3 regions of the Cyanobium sp. LEGE 06113 genome follow, and region 2 is predicted to be linked to each of the others. Evidence: riboswitches for the same ligand, from Rfam matches in the RefSeq annotation. Region 2 holds a riboswitch; each other region holds the start of a gene.
What was found. A riboswitch is a leader RNA that binds a small molecule or an ion and turns the genes downstream of it on or off. The one in region 2 is predicted to bind cobalamin.
Positions count from the first base shown of each region.

Region 1 (4,404 bases), 720 kb from region 2:
GTCAGGCCGGGGCTTCCGCCGCCAGCGCAGGACCGAACAGGCGGTCGGTGGCCTTCACATACCAGGCGGCGGCCTGCACCTGAACGATGTAGGCCAGGGCGATGATCAGGGCGATCTCGGAGCCTCGGGCCCGAAGGCCGTCATCGCCAGGGCCAGGGCGATCGAGAGGTTGCGCATCACCGTGCCGTACACGAGGGCGATGCCGTCGCTGCGGGGAAAGAAGCGGCGCGCCACGAGGGTGCTGAGGGCGAAGTTGATGCCGTAGAGCAGCAGCAGCGGGATCAGCATGCGCACCAGCAGCAGGGGCTGGCCCACGATCAGGGGCGCCTTGAGCGCCATGGCCACGGCCACGATGCCCACCACGCCCAGGGTGGAGAAGGGGGCCAACCGTGGCTTGATCACCTTCCTGTAGTGCTCCGCGCCCCTGGCGGCGATCAGCGCCACGCGGGTGATCTGCCCCAGCAGCAGCGGCAGGAACACGATCAGCAGGATCTGCTGGAACACCCTGGCCATCGGCACGTCCACCGCTGTGCCCATCAGCACCCTGGCGTAGAGCGGTGTGGCCAGGGACCCAAGCACCAGCCCCACCACGGTCATGCGCACCGCTGCTTCCAGGTTGCCCTTGGCAAACCCCGTCCAGGAGATGGTCATGCCGCTGGTGGGCAGCAGCGCCGCCAGCAACAGGCCCAGGGCCACCAGGGGTTGGCTGGCGAAGAACAGCCGGCCGATCGCCAGGGCCACGAACGGGATCACCAGAAAGTTGATCGCCTGGGCCGTGAGCTGCAGCCTGAGGTCTCTGCCACCCAGCAGCAGCGGCAACCGCAGGTCGATCAGCATCGGATACACCATCAGGAAGGTGAGGGGCATCACCAGGCTCACCAGCCAGGCCGAGGGCAGGGTCACCCCCCAGGCCAGGCCGAGCAGCATGGCGGCTGGGATGGCCCACACCAGGCGCCGCTGCAGGGCCATCAGCAGGGCGAAGGGCCAGGGGGCGGTGGCCATGGCGGCTGCAGCGCATCGAAGTCATCACTCTACGCGTTTATGCGCATAATCAGGTGTTATTGGGTCACGGCACTGCGGCGCAGGCGAATTCACTCCAGCGCCGTTCCACCAGTTCAAAGCAGGTCGGTGGCGCCGTGGGCAGCTTCCTGAGCAGGGCGATCAGCTCGGGGCCATGGCCACTCAGCAGCACCACCAGCTCCCTGGCCGGGTCGTAGCTGTCGAGGGCCCCCAGGCTCGGACGGATCGCTGCCGGTCCCAGCCCCTGGTGGCGCAGCTGGGCGGTCACCTCGCTTCGCGCCACATAGCGCCGGCTGAACCGCACGCCGTCGAGGCGCCAGTCGTGCTCAGGTTCGAGCGGAGCGGCCAGGTGGCAGATCAGCAGACCCCGGCCGCTGAGCCGATAACCATCCCAGGCGGCATGGCCGATCAGCAGGCTGTTCTGCTCCAGAAAGCGCGGTTCCCAGGCCCCTGAGCAGGCGGATTCCTGCCCATGCCAGGACCTCGGTCCCCGCCACGGCTGCCCTGGCCAAGCCGGCAAGTCAGGCCACGGCATCGACCTGCTCCGGACAGGGCACCAGGCGCTCAGTCTCCCGATCCCAGAGCTTGAACTGGGCGCAACTGAGCATGTCGCCGAGTCGCAGACAGGGCACAGCCGCCAGCAGACGGGCATTGGCCTGGTGGGCGGCGCGCAGGTTGTAGTTGGGAATGCGCTCCGAGAGGTGGTGGATGTTGTGGTAGCCGATGTCAGCCGTGAACCAGCGCAGCCAGGCCGGCATCTGCAGATAGCTGGTGCCTTCCAGAGCTCCCTGCATGTGGCTCCAGCCCTCGGTGTTGTGGGCGTAGCTGCCCTCAAAGATGTGCTGAACGAAAAAGATCCACAGGAACAGGGCTGCCGAGAAGGTGAGGGTCACGCCGTAGAGCCCCAGCACCAGGCCGAATCCCCAGCGCTGGCCGGCCGCCACCACCAGGGCGATCAGCACCACGTTGTTCAGCAGCAGATCCCAGAACTCGGCCGAGCGCGGCACGGCCTGGGCCCGGACCGCCCGGGAGATCTCCTTGAGAAGCGCCAGCCTGGGCTGGATGGCGAGGTAGTAGAAGCCACCGGGGAGGGCCATCAGCGGATGGCGCAGCAAGGCGTAGGTGGCCTGCTGCCTGGCACTCAGCTGGGCGTAGTCGTCGGTGGTGATCAGGTCGGTGACGCCGCGATAGCGCTCCCAGTCGCCATTGGTGCGGTGGTGAAAGGCGTGGTCGTTGGACCAGGCCAGCTGGGGAATGGCATTCACCAGCCCCAGGATGAAGCCCCCCACCCGGTTGAGCCAGCGGCTGCGGAACAGGGAATGGTGGCCGCAGTCGTGCATCAGGGAGAAGCAGCGCAGCGAGAACAGCACCAGGGGAATCACCAGCAGGGGCACGGCCCAGGGCGCCCGCTGGGCGAGATGGATGGCCAGGGCCCAGCAGGCCAGGTAGGGGCCCACGGCGCTGAGGATCTGATAGGCGCCGCGCCAGTTGCTGCTGCGGGCATAGGGGGCCAGAACGAAGTCGGCTGGCCGGAGATCGGTGGTCATGCAGGAGGGCGAGGGGGGCATCACGGCACGAGCGGATCAGCCGGCGCGGACACCAGAGGCTGGCGCCGGCCCGGTCCGGCCCTGGAGTGCTTGTTGGGGACGTGAACGTCTGCGGCGCGTCTCAGCGCTCGGGCAGGCCCTGGCAGGCTGAAGGCGGGTGGCTTCCAGGGCTGGAAAGAAAGGCTTGGCTCATCGTGGAACCCGGTCCGCGCCGGGGGAGAGGGGTGATCACAACGGCGAGCGTTCTGACTGAGGGGTGCTCCCAGGAGCGAACCCCATCACAGCTGCGGGACAGCGCCGGACTCGCAGAGGGTCCAAGAACCCCCTCCCCACCGGACTTTCCTCCTTGCGTCCAGGGTGTGAACCACTGGAACCGTCACGGCCAGTCTGGTGCAGATGTCAGCCAACTGACGCCTCTGCGGCGTTCAGCGGGCAGCGAAGGCGATCGGGCCGAGGATCAGGGCCGCGCCAGCGACGGCGAGCAGCAGGGCCACGGCGGCGGTCCAGCGGCTGGGCAGCTGCCGCAGCACGAGATAGCTGCTGCCGCTCACCAGCACCGAGGCGGAGAAGGAACCCGCCCACCACAGCGCTGAGGCGGCACCGGCCGGAGCCTCCTGACCATGGAGCATGGCGTGCACGGCCACGGCTGCAGCGATCAGGCACCGCAGAGCTCCAGGGCCGGCGCCAGCGGCGACTTCTGGCTGCGCAGCACCAGCAGGGCCACGGCGGGGATGGCCAGGGTCGCCAGCAGCTCGGCACCAGGCAGCCCGCCGCCCATGGCGCCGAACACGCCTCCAGCCAGGGCGCCAGCCAGCCCCCAGAGCAGCAGCTCGGCCGAGAGGTAGGAGGCCGCGGCGCCAACGGCGATCAGCAGCAGCAGGTGGTCGGTGCCCGCCAGTGGATGCAGGAAGCCTCCCACCAGGCCGCCTGAGGCCACGTTGTGGGCCTGGGCCGGCTGGCCGAGCAGCAGGGTCGTGGCGGTGGCCAGGGCCACCAGAAGGCCGAGGGAGCGGCTGGAGCGGAGGTGTTGCATGGTTTCTCCCGGTTTCCGCGCCGGGCAGGAAAGAACTCAAAGCGGCGAGCGTTCTGACTCAGGAGCAGGTCTCTCCATCACAGCTGCGGGACAGTGCCGGAGTTGCACCGGACTTTCCTCGTTGCCTTCCGGGCCAGAGGCTCGGAAACCACTCCGCTCCCATTGTGCTCCTGCTGCGGCGATTCGGCCGCAGACCTGATCCCACAGACCTGATCTCTGGGATTCAGGTCTTCCTCGCGCCAGCCCTGCTCCAGCCTCCAGCGGCGGCGACGCTGGCCAGTTGCAGCCAGCGGGCCGCCGGGGAGCGTCCTTCTCGCTCACGGGCGGCCCGCAGCAGGGGGCGCCAGGGGGGGAGCTCGGTCAAACGCTCACGCCCTCAAAGAGCCACGCCCTCACGCCGCTTGGCCGGAGCGCCGCTGGAACGCCAGCCCCGCACCACCCACAGCCGCTCCGCCTACAGCCAGCGCGCCAAGACCTCCTGCCACGGCCAGGAACCCCAGCGTCTGCAGGGCCAGCAGGAACAGGCCCAGGGCCGAGGCGGCCTTGATCTGGATGCGGGCCTTGATCAGCAGGGTGAGCAGCAGCAGCACCGTGGCCTGCAGGCCGGCGCTTGGCGGCGAGGGCCGCGGTGCTGATGAGGCTGAAGGGGCAGGGAAGCAGCATGGCTTGAGGGCAGTGCCCCCCATGCTGGCGGGTGGGCCCTGCCGGGCGTTGCCCCTGTTCAGCTGAAGCCCCCCAGCCGGATGCCGGCGCCCACCACCACGAAGGCGATCGCCAGGGCTGTGATGGCGCGGATGTGCCAGG
Region 1 covers NZ_JADEWM010000001.1:23,120-27,523, reverse strand. Annotated here, with positions in the region: gene IQ220_RS00175 (arsenic resistance protein) at 106-1,002, opposite strand; gene IQ220_RS00170 (hypothetical protein) at 1,067-1,540, opposite strand; gene IQ220_RS00165 (fatty acid desaturase) at 1,542-2,588, opposite strand; cobalamin riboswitch at 2,785-2,960, opposite strand; gene IQ220_RS15415 (hypothetical protein) at 2,993-3,211, opposite strand; gene IQ220_RS15410 (HupE/UreJ family protein) at 3,223-3,600, opposite strand; cobalamin riboswitch at 3,626-3,768, opposite strand; partial or broken gene IQ220_RS00155 (pyridoxamine 5'-phosphate oxidase) at 3,857-3,964, opposite strand; gene IQ220_RS00150 (hypothetical protein) at 3,993-4,286, opposite strand; gene IQ220_RS00145 (CopD family protein) at 4,322-4,404, opposite strand, start outside.
Region 1: it holds a riboswitch for cobalamin, as region 2 does, so the genes downstream of both, IQ220_RS00165 (fatty acid desaturase) here and IQ220_RS15530 (HupE/UreJ family protein) in region 2, are expected to answer to the same signal.

Region 2 (4,404 bases):
GAAGGGCCAGGGGGCGGTGGCCATGGCGGCTGCAGCGCATCGAAGTCATCACTCTACGCGTTTATGCGCATAATCAGGTGTTATTGGGTCACGGCACTGCGGCGCAGGCGAATTCACTCCAGCGCCGTTCCACCAGTTCAAAGCAGGTCGGTGGCGCCGTGGGCAGCTTCCTGAGCAGGGCGATCAGCTCGGGGCCATGGCCACTCAGCAGCACCACCAGCTCCCTGGCCGGGTCGTAGCTGTCGAGGGCCCCCAGGCTCGGACGGATCGCTGCCGGTCCCAGCCCCTGGTGGCGCAGCTGGGCGGTCACCTCGCTTCGCGCCACATAGCGCCGGCTGAACCGCACGCCGTCGAGGCGCCAGTCGTGCTCAGGTTCGAGCGGAGCGGCCAGGTGGCAGATCAGCAGACCCCGGCCGCTGAGCCGATAACCATCCCAGGCGGCATGGCCGATCAGCAGGCTGTTCTGCTCCAGAAAGCGCGGTTCCCAGGCCCCTGAGCAGGCGGATTCCTGCCCATGCCAGGACCTCGGTCCCCGCCACGGCTGCCCTGGCCAAGCCGGCAAGTCAGGCCACGGCATCGACCTGCTCCGGACAGGGCACCAGGCGCTCAGTCTCCCGATCCCAGAGCTTGAACTGGGCGCAACTGAGCATGTCGCCGAGTCGCAGACAGGGCACAGCCGCCAGCAGACGGGCATTGGCCTGGTGGGCGGCGCGCAGGTTGTAGTTGGGAATGCGCTCCGAGAGGTGGTGGATGTTGTGGTAGCCGATGTCAGCCGTGAACCAGCGCAGCCAGGCCGGCATCTGCAGATAGCTGGTGCCTTCCAGAGCTCCCTGCATGTGGCTCCAGCCCTCGGTGTTGTGGGCGTAGCTGCCCTCAAAGATGTGCTGAACGAAAAAGATCCACAGGAACAGGGCTGCCGAGAAGGTGAGGGTCACGCCGTAGAGCCCCAGCACCAGGCCGAATCCCCAGCGCTGGCCGGCCGCCACCACCAGGGCGATCAGCACCACGTTGTTCAGCAGCAGATCCCAGAACTCGGCCGAGCGCGGCACGGCCTGGGCCCGGACCGCCCGGGAGATCTCCTTGAGAAGCGCCAGCCTGGGCTGGATGGCGAGGTAGTAGAAGCCACCGGGGAGGGCCATCAGCGGATGGCGCAGCAAGGCGTAGGTGGCCTGCTGCCTGGCACTCAGCTGGGCGTAGTCGTCGGTGGTGATCAGGTCGGTGACGCCGCGATAGCGCTCCCAGTCGCCATTGGTGCGGTGGTGAAAGGCGTGGTCGTTGGACCAGGCCAGCTGGGGAATGGCATTCACCAGCCCCAGGATGAAGCCCCCCACCCGGTTGAGCCAGCGGCTGCGGAACAGGGAATGGTGGCCGCAGTCGTGCATCAGGGAGAAGCAGCGCAGCGAGAACAGCACCAGGGGAATCACCAGCAGGGGCACGGCCCAGGGCGCCCGCTGGGCGAGATGGATGGCCAGGGCCCAGCAGGCCAGGTAGGGGCCCACGGCGCTGAGGATCTGATAGGCGCCGCGCCAGTTGCTGCTGCGGGCATAGGGGGCCAGAACGAAGTCGGCTGGCCGGAGATCGGTGGTCATGCAGGAGGGCGAGGGGGGCATCACGGCACGAGCGGATCAGCCGGCGCGGACACCAGAGGCTGGCGCCGGCCCGGTCCGGCCCTGGAGTGCTTGTTGGGGACGTGAACGTCTGCGGCGCGTCTCAGCGCTCGGGCAGGCCCTGGCAGGCTGAAGGCGGGTGGCTTCCAGGGCTGGAAAGAAAGGCTTGGCTCATCGTGGAACCCGGTCCGCGCCGGGGGAGAGGGGTGATCACAACGGCGAGCGTTCTGACTGAGGGGTGCTCCCAGGAGCGAACCCCATCACAGCTGCGGGACAGCGCCGGACTCGCAGAGGGTCCAAGAACCCCCTCCCCACCGGACTTTCCTCCTTGCGTCCAGGGTGTGAACCACTGGAACCGTCACGGCCAGTCTGGTGCAGATGTCAGCCAACTGACGCCTCTGCGGCGTTCAGCGGGCAGCGAAGGCGATCGGGCCGAGGATCAGGGCCGCGCCAGCGACGGCGAGCAGCAGGGCCACGGCGGCGGTCCAGCGGCTGGGCAGCTGCCGCAGCACGAGATAGCTGCTGCCGCTCACCAGCACCGAGGCGGAGAAGGAACCCGCCCACCACAGCGCTGAGGCGGCACCGGCCGGAGCCTCCTGACCATGGAGCATGGCGTGCACGGCCACGGCTGCAGCGATCAGGCACCGCAGAGCTCCAGGGCCGGCGCCAGCGGCGACTTCTGGCTGCGCAGCACCAGCAGGGCCACGGCGGGGATGGCCAGGGTCGCCAGCAGCTCGGCACCAGGCAGCCCGCCGCCCATGGCGCCGAACACGCCTCCAGCCAGGGCGCCAGCCAGCCCCCAGAGCAGCAGCTCGGCCGAGAGGTAGGAGGCCGCGGCGCCAACGGCGATCAGCAGCAGCAGGTGGTCGGTGCCCGCCAGTGGATGCAGGAAGCCTCCCACCAGGCCGCCTGAGGCCACGTTGTGGGCCTGGGCCGGCTGGCCGAGCAGCAGGGTCGTGGCGGTGGCCAGGGCCACCAGAAGGCCGAGGGAGCGGCTGGAGCGGAGGTGTTGCATGGTTTCTCCCGGTTTCCGCGCCGGGCAGGAAAGAACTCAAAGCGGCGAGCGTTCTGACTCAGGAGCAGGTCTCTCCATCACAGCTGCGGGACAGTGCCGGAGTTGCACCGGACTTTCCTCGTTGCCTTCCGGGCCAGAGGCTCGGAAACCACTCCGCTCCCATTGTGCTCCTGCTGCGGCGATTCGGCCGCAGACCTGATCCCACAGACCTGATCTCTGGGATTCAGGTCTTCCTCGCGCCAGCCCTGCTCCAGCCTCCAGCGGCGGCGACGCTGGCCAGTTGCAGCCAGCGGGCCGCCGGGGAGCGTCCTTCTCGCTCACGGGCGGCCCGCAGCAGGGGGCGCCAGGGGGGGAGCTCGGTCAAACGCTCACGCCCTCAAAGAGCCACGCCCTCACGCCGCTTGGCCGGAGCGCCGCTGGAACGCCAGCCCCGCACCACCCACAGCCGCTCCGCCTACAGCCAGCGCGCCAAGACCTCCTGCCACGGCCAGGAACCCCAGCGTCTGCAGGGCCAGCAGGAACAGGCCCAGGGCCGAGGCGGCCTTGATCTGGATGCGGGCCTTGATCAGCAGGGTGAGCAGCAGCAGCACCGTGGCCTGCAGGCCGGCGCTTGGCGGCGAGGGCCGCGGTGCTGATGAGGCTGAAGGGGCAGGGAAGCAGCATGGCTTGAGGGCAGTGCCCCCCATGCTGGCGGGTGGGCCCTGCCGGGCGTTGCCCCTGTTCAGCTGAAGCCCCCCAGCCGGATGCCGGCGCCCACCACCACGAAGGCGATCGCCAGGGCTGTGATGGCGCGGATGTGCCAGGTCAGGGGGCCCAGCCTGGCGTCGCTGAGGTTGGGGATGAGGCGCAGCCGGGCATCCAGGGCCAGGGCCACGGTGGCGGCCAGCAGCAGCAGCTTGGTGCCGACCAGCACGGCGATCGGGTTCGCCGGGTTGAACAGCCCCTGCAGGCCCGGCAGGTAGATCCAGGCCATGGCCAGGCCGGTGATCACCTGGATCGCCAGGGCGGTGAGCCCCAGGGGCTCAAACACCTCCTCGTAGGCCCGGATCGGCGCGGCGCTGGCCTGGCGCAGGGCCCGGGGCAACACCCCCAGATCCAGCACCAGGTGGCCGCCGGTCCACACCGTGGCGGCCAGGGCATGCACGATCACCAGCCAGGAGAACAGAGACATCGCTCAGGGCAACAGCGGCCCGCCGGTTTGGCGGCTGATGGCCACGATCCCAGGCCGGGGCACCCTGCCGGGCACGCCCGAGGGCCAGTTCGAGCCGGTTGGCACCCAGCGCTCCTGCTCGAAACCCGCCCCGTCGCGATCCACCAGGGCGGTGGTGTGGCGGCTGACCTCCTGGGCCCTGCGGCTGCCGTGCACTTCACCGGGGTGCTGCACGGCCAGGAACAGGGTGTGCTCAGCACTGTCGAAGCACGGCCCGGTGAGCTCGCACTCCATGGGCCCGGTGGCGAAGCAGAGGGCCTCGCCCCGGGCCGGCCCGCGCCTCGGCAGCACCCAGCAACTGTTGTTGCCGAACGCCTCGGCGGGGCTGGCCCCGGAGGAGCGGTCGGTCACCACCCAGATGTTGCCGGCCCCATCCACCTCCAGGTTGTCGGGGTTGGCGAAGCCCATGCCTCCCTCCCAGGGCAGGCCGCCCACCGCCACCATCTGCCAGCGGAAGCCGCCGGCGCTGGCCGTGCTCTCGCTGAGCCGCATCACCCAGCCATGGGGCCAGGTGGGCTCCCCGGCCGGGCCGGAGAAGATGGCGGGGTCGGCCCGACCCTCCCGATCGGCTC
Region 2 covers NZ_JADEWM010000001.1:739,423-743,826, forward strand. Annotated here, with positions in the region: gene IQ220_RS03830 (arsenic resistance protein) at 1-24, opposite strand, end outside; gene IQ220_RS03835 (hypothetical protein) at 89-562, opposite strand; gene IQ220_RS03840 (fatty acid desaturase) at 564-1,610, opposite strand; cobalamin riboswitch at 1,807-1,982, opposite strand; gene IQ220_RS15525 (hypothetical protein) at 2,015-2,233, opposite strand; gene IQ220_RS15530 (HupE/UreJ family protein) at 2,245-2,622, opposite strand; cobalamin riboswitch at 2,648-2,790, opposite strand; partial or broken gene IQ220_RS03850 (pyridoxamine 5'-phosphate oxidase) at 2,879-2,986, opposite strand; gene IQ220_RS03855 (hypothetical protein) at 3,015-3,308, opposite strand; gene IQ220_RS03860 (CopD family protein) at 3,344-3,793, opposite strand; gene IQ220_RS16380 (alkaline phosphatase PhoX) at 3,797-4,404, opposite strand, start outside.

Region 3 (4,404 bases), on a different contig from region 2:
GCTCACATACAGCATCCAGCCGCCGGCCAGGGGCCGGGCCAGCTGCTGCCACACGTCCCCGCGAGCGGTGGCGGTGAAGGCGTCGAGCGGCACCGCCTGCAGCAGCAGGGCCGGCAGGCTGGCGATGGCGAACCCCAGCGGCAACAGCAGCAGCGGCAGGTAGAGCCGCGCCGGGATCGCGGCGTACACCACGATCCAGAGCGCCAGCCAGAGGCTGATCAGGCCCTGGACCAGCGGAGGTGCCACCAGCCCCAGCAGCAGCAGCACCGCCGCAAAGGCCAGCTTCTGGCCCGGGGGCAACCAGCGCAGCCGGTTGCCGTAGGCCAGGGCGTCAATCCGGTGACTCATCGCCCCTGTTCAGAGCGCGTCCTTTGTAGAGCCCGATCACGTAGCCGATCACACCGGCGCCAAGGGCCGCCTGGCTGGCGAACAGCAGGCTTTCCACCTCGCCGCTGGGCAACGCCACCACGGCGTTGAACCAGGGCCTGTAGCTGGGCTGGATCTCGCTGATGGCGTCCATGCCCTGGCCGTCGGCACCGGAGAATTCGCCGCGCACGACCAGCACGGGCAGGGCGCTCAGGGCCACCACGGCGAGCACCAGCAGCCAGTTGCCCTGGGGGCGTTGCTTTCCAGAATCGGTCATGGGGTCAGCTCTCCTGGTGGAGCAGGCGGAGGGTCTTGAGCTCGGGCTGGCCATAGGACTGCAACCAGTTCCACACCAGCACGGTGAGCAGGCCTTCGGTGATCGCCAGGGGAATCTGGGTGATCGCGAAGATGCTGCCGAATTTCAGGAATGAGGCCATCACCCCACCGCTGGCGGCGGGGAAGGCGATCGCCAGCTGGCCAGCGGTGACCACGTAGGTGGCCAGGTCGGCGAGGGCGGCGGCGGCGAACACCGCCAGGCGCCTGTGGCCGCTGCTGCTGAAGAGCTGAAAGGCGCCCCAGGCCACGAATGGCCCCACGATCGCCATCGAGAAGATGTTGGCGCCCAGGGTGGTGAGCCCGCCGTGGGCCAGCAGCAGCGCCTGGAACAGCAGCACGATGCTGCCGATCACGGTCATCACCGTGGGGCCGAACAGAATCGCGCCCAGGCCGGTGCCGGTGGGGTGGGAGCAGCTGCCGGTGACGGAGGGAATCTTCAGGGCCGAGAGCACGAAGGTGAAGGCGCCGGCCAGGGCCAGCAGCAGCTTCAGCTCCGGGTGGCTGCGGCTGATGCGCGTCAGCGACCGCAGCCCCACCGCCAGGAAGGGCAGCGAGATCAGCCACCAGGCCACGGCCCACTGCAGCGGCAGGAAGCCCTCGGCGATGTGCATCGCCTGCGCCGGGGCAGGCGTTAATAGAACAAGGCAGAAACTGAGCGCAGCCATCAACGACAGGCTGGCCAGCTTTGCTGGCATGGTCTTCACTCTGTACCTCGCAGGTAAGACAGTTGAGTTGTGAAGAACGGCAGGTGTTCTGACTGATCAGGGTCCTGGGACCCTGAAACACAGTTGCGGGACAGCGGCCGATTTCAACGGCACTTTCCCTGTTGCCTCCGGCGGCTGAACCCCGCCGGAACCGTTCTGAATCTGAGCATACCCACGGCGGCTCAGCTCTTTCTCGCCCCGCTTCAGGTTTCGTGTCCGATTTCAGGGCGGCCGGCGTGCTCAGTAACCTGGGTGTGCTCCGTGTTCCCCCCGCGTCCATGGACTTTTTCGAAGTGCTCTGGCACGGCGAGGGCATCGGTGATGGCGGCGATCTGGAGGAGGCCCTGATGGCCTATGCCCTGGTGAAGCCCGACGACGGCGACTGGGCTGCCGCCTGCAGCGCCCCCGGCGCCGCTCCCTGCATCCGTCGCTACGCCTCCTTTGACGCCTTCCTCGACAACGCCGATGAGCTGGAGACGATTCCGGTCACGGCGGCGATGATCGAGGCCTGCCTGGCGCAGCTGCCCTGAGTTCCGCCCCACGACGAGCCCGGCCGCAGCGCTGATCCCGCCTTTCACTGCGCCAGCACCCGTGGGATCGCCTCCAGCCGCGTGGTGGCGGCCCGGGAGAGCCTGTCGCGCCGCATCGCCCAGGGCGGTTGCAGTCCGCAGGCGGCCCACTGCACGGTGCCGCGCCCGTAGCGGCGGTTGAGCCGGTCCACGGCGGCCATCAGGGCAGCGCGGCGCTGCTGCTGCTCCGGCGGCAGCGGTTGCAGCAGGTGGTGTTGCAGCAGCTCCTCGCCCTGCAGCTGCAGCAGCAGCACGCCGGCCTTCTGCAGCGGGTGCTGGGGACGGAACAGGGCCTCGGCCAGGGGCAGGGCCGCCGCCAGCAGCACGGCGGTGTCATGGCTGGGCAGCGCCAGGGTGAGGGTGGCGCTGTTGCTGTAGAAGCTGGTGCCGTTGAACGGGTTGCTGCGCACGAACACGCTCAGGGCCCCGGCCCGCTGCCGTTGGCGGCGCAGCTTCTCGGCCGCCCGCACCGTGTAGGTGGCCACCGCCTGGCGCAGCTCCGCGGCCGTGCGCACCGGCTGGCTGAAGCTGCGGCTCACGCAGGTTTCCTGCTTCGGCGCTGGCACCAGGGTGAGCGGCAGGCAGCGGTGGCCCCGCAGTTCCTGCTGCAGCCGCAGGCCCACCACGCCGCACTTCTGGCGCAGCTCACCGCTCGGCATGTCGCGCAGGGCGAGGGCATGGGCGACGCCCCGCAGCCGGCACCAGCGGGCCAGGCGCCGGCCGATGCCCCACACGTCTTCGATCGCCACCTGCTGCAGCCAGGCGGAGGGGTCGCTGCAGGCCCCCAGGTCGAACACATGGCCATGGGCCGGTTGCCCCTTGGCGAGGCGGTTGGCCAGCTTGGCCAGCACCTTGGTGGGGGCGAGGCCCACCGCCACCGGCAGCCCCAGCTCCCGCTGCACCGCCCGCCGCAGCTCCAGCCCCCAGGCGGTGAGATCGCTGCCCGGCGGCCGGGGCAGCAGGCCGAAGGCCTCGTCGATCGAGTAGATCTCCAGCTCTTCCACCCAGCGCTCCAGGGTGGCCATCAGCCGCTGGCTCATGTCGGCGTAGAGGGCGTAGTTGGAGCTGCGCACCACCACGCCGAGGCGCTCCAGCTGGCGCTGCACCTGGAAGTAGGGCTGGCCCATGGCGATGCCGAGCCGCCTGGCCTCGGCACTGCGCGACACGATGCAGCCGTCGTTGTTGGAGAGCACCACCAGCGGCCGGCCCAGCAGGGCGGGCTCCAGCACCGCCTCGCAGGAGGCATAGAAGTTGTTGCCATCGATCAGGGCGATGGCCGTGCTGGTCGGCATGGCCCCCTCAGCAGCGGCGGATCACATGGGTGGCCACCCCCCAGATGCGGGCGCGGGATGCGGGTGCAGCGGCAGGGCCGGGTAGGCGGGATGGGCCGCCTCCAGCCACTGCCGGGTTCCGCGGCCGGCCAGGCGTTTCACGGTGAAGCCGCCATCGAGCAGGGCCACCACCACCAGGCCCGCCCGCGGTTCGAGCTGCCGGTCCACCACCAGCAGGTCGCCGTGCCGGATGCCGGCATCGCGCATCGAGTCGCCGGCCACCCGCAGCAGCAGGGTGGCGCCGGGGTGGGGCACCAGCAGCCGCTGCAGGTTGAGGCCTGGCTGGGCGGTGGCCTGGCCTCTGGCCTGGGCGCTGGCGTGTGAGCTGGCCTGGCTGTTGGGGCGGCGCCTGGAGATGTCGGCCACGCCGTGGGGATCGTCAATCCACAGACTAGTACAAATGTACTGAGTGGATGCGGTGTCAGGGGCGCTGTTCTTCATACCATGGGCTCAACACCGCAGCCGATCAACGGTGGCCACGGGGATGGGCGCAACCACGCTGAGGCTGGGCACGGCGGGGGCGGGGCTGCTGCTGGTGCTGTTCCTGCTGGTGCATCTGGCCGGCGTGCTGCCGGCGGTGCTGGCCCCCGAGCGCTTTGAGGCCTATGCGGCCGGTCTGCATCGCGCCGCCTGGCTGCCCCTGGTGGAGCTGGCCCTGCTGGCTGCGGCGCTGCTGCATCTGGGCCTGGGGCTGGCCAAGGTGATCGCCAACCGCCGAGCCGGCAACAGCGCCAGCCTCAGCAGCCGTCGCGGCCAGCCGCTGGCGGCCCTGGCGGCCCGAAGCCAGGCGATCGGCGGCGTGGGGCTGCTGCTCTTTCTGGCGGTGCATCTGGGCCAGCTGCGCTGGCCGCGCCCTCCGCAGGGGGCCGAACGGGCTGTCCTGGAGGCGGTGCTGCGCCAGCCGGCCATGCTGGCCCTCTACCTCGCCGCCGCCGCCGCCGTGGGACTGCATCTGCTGCATGGCTCGGAGGCCGCCCACCGCAGCTTGGGCCTGCTCGATGCCGGCAACGGCCCCCGCATCCGCCTGGCGGGGCGCCTGCTGGCCCTGGTGGTGGCCATCGGCTTCGCGGCGGTATCCGTGGCGCTGGCCCTCGGCCT
Region 3 covers NZ_JADEWM010000002.1:360,107-364,510, reverse strand. Annotated here, with positions in the region: gene cbiQ (cobalt ECF transporter T component CbiQ) at 1-348, opposite strand, end outside; gene IQ220_RS05965 (energy-coupling factor ABC transporter substrate-binding protein) at 332-643, opposite strand; gene IQ220_RS05960 (energy-coupling factor ABC transporter permease) at 648-1,367, opposite strand; cobalamin riboswitch at 1,428-1,577, opposite strand; gene IQ220_RS05955 (hypothetical protein) at 1,685-1,936, shown strand; gene IQ220_RS05950 (Y-family DNA polymerase) at 1,981-3,267, opposite strand; gene IQ220_RS05945 (LexA family protein) at 3,289-3,672, opposite strand; gene IQ220_RS05940 (succinate dehydrogenase) at 3,791-4,404, shown strand, end outside.
Region 3: it holds a riboswitch for cobalamin, as region 2 does, so the genes downstream of both, IQ220_RS05960 (energy-coupling factor ABC transporter permease) here and IQ220_RS15530 (HupE/UreJ family protein) in region 2, are expected to answer to the same signal.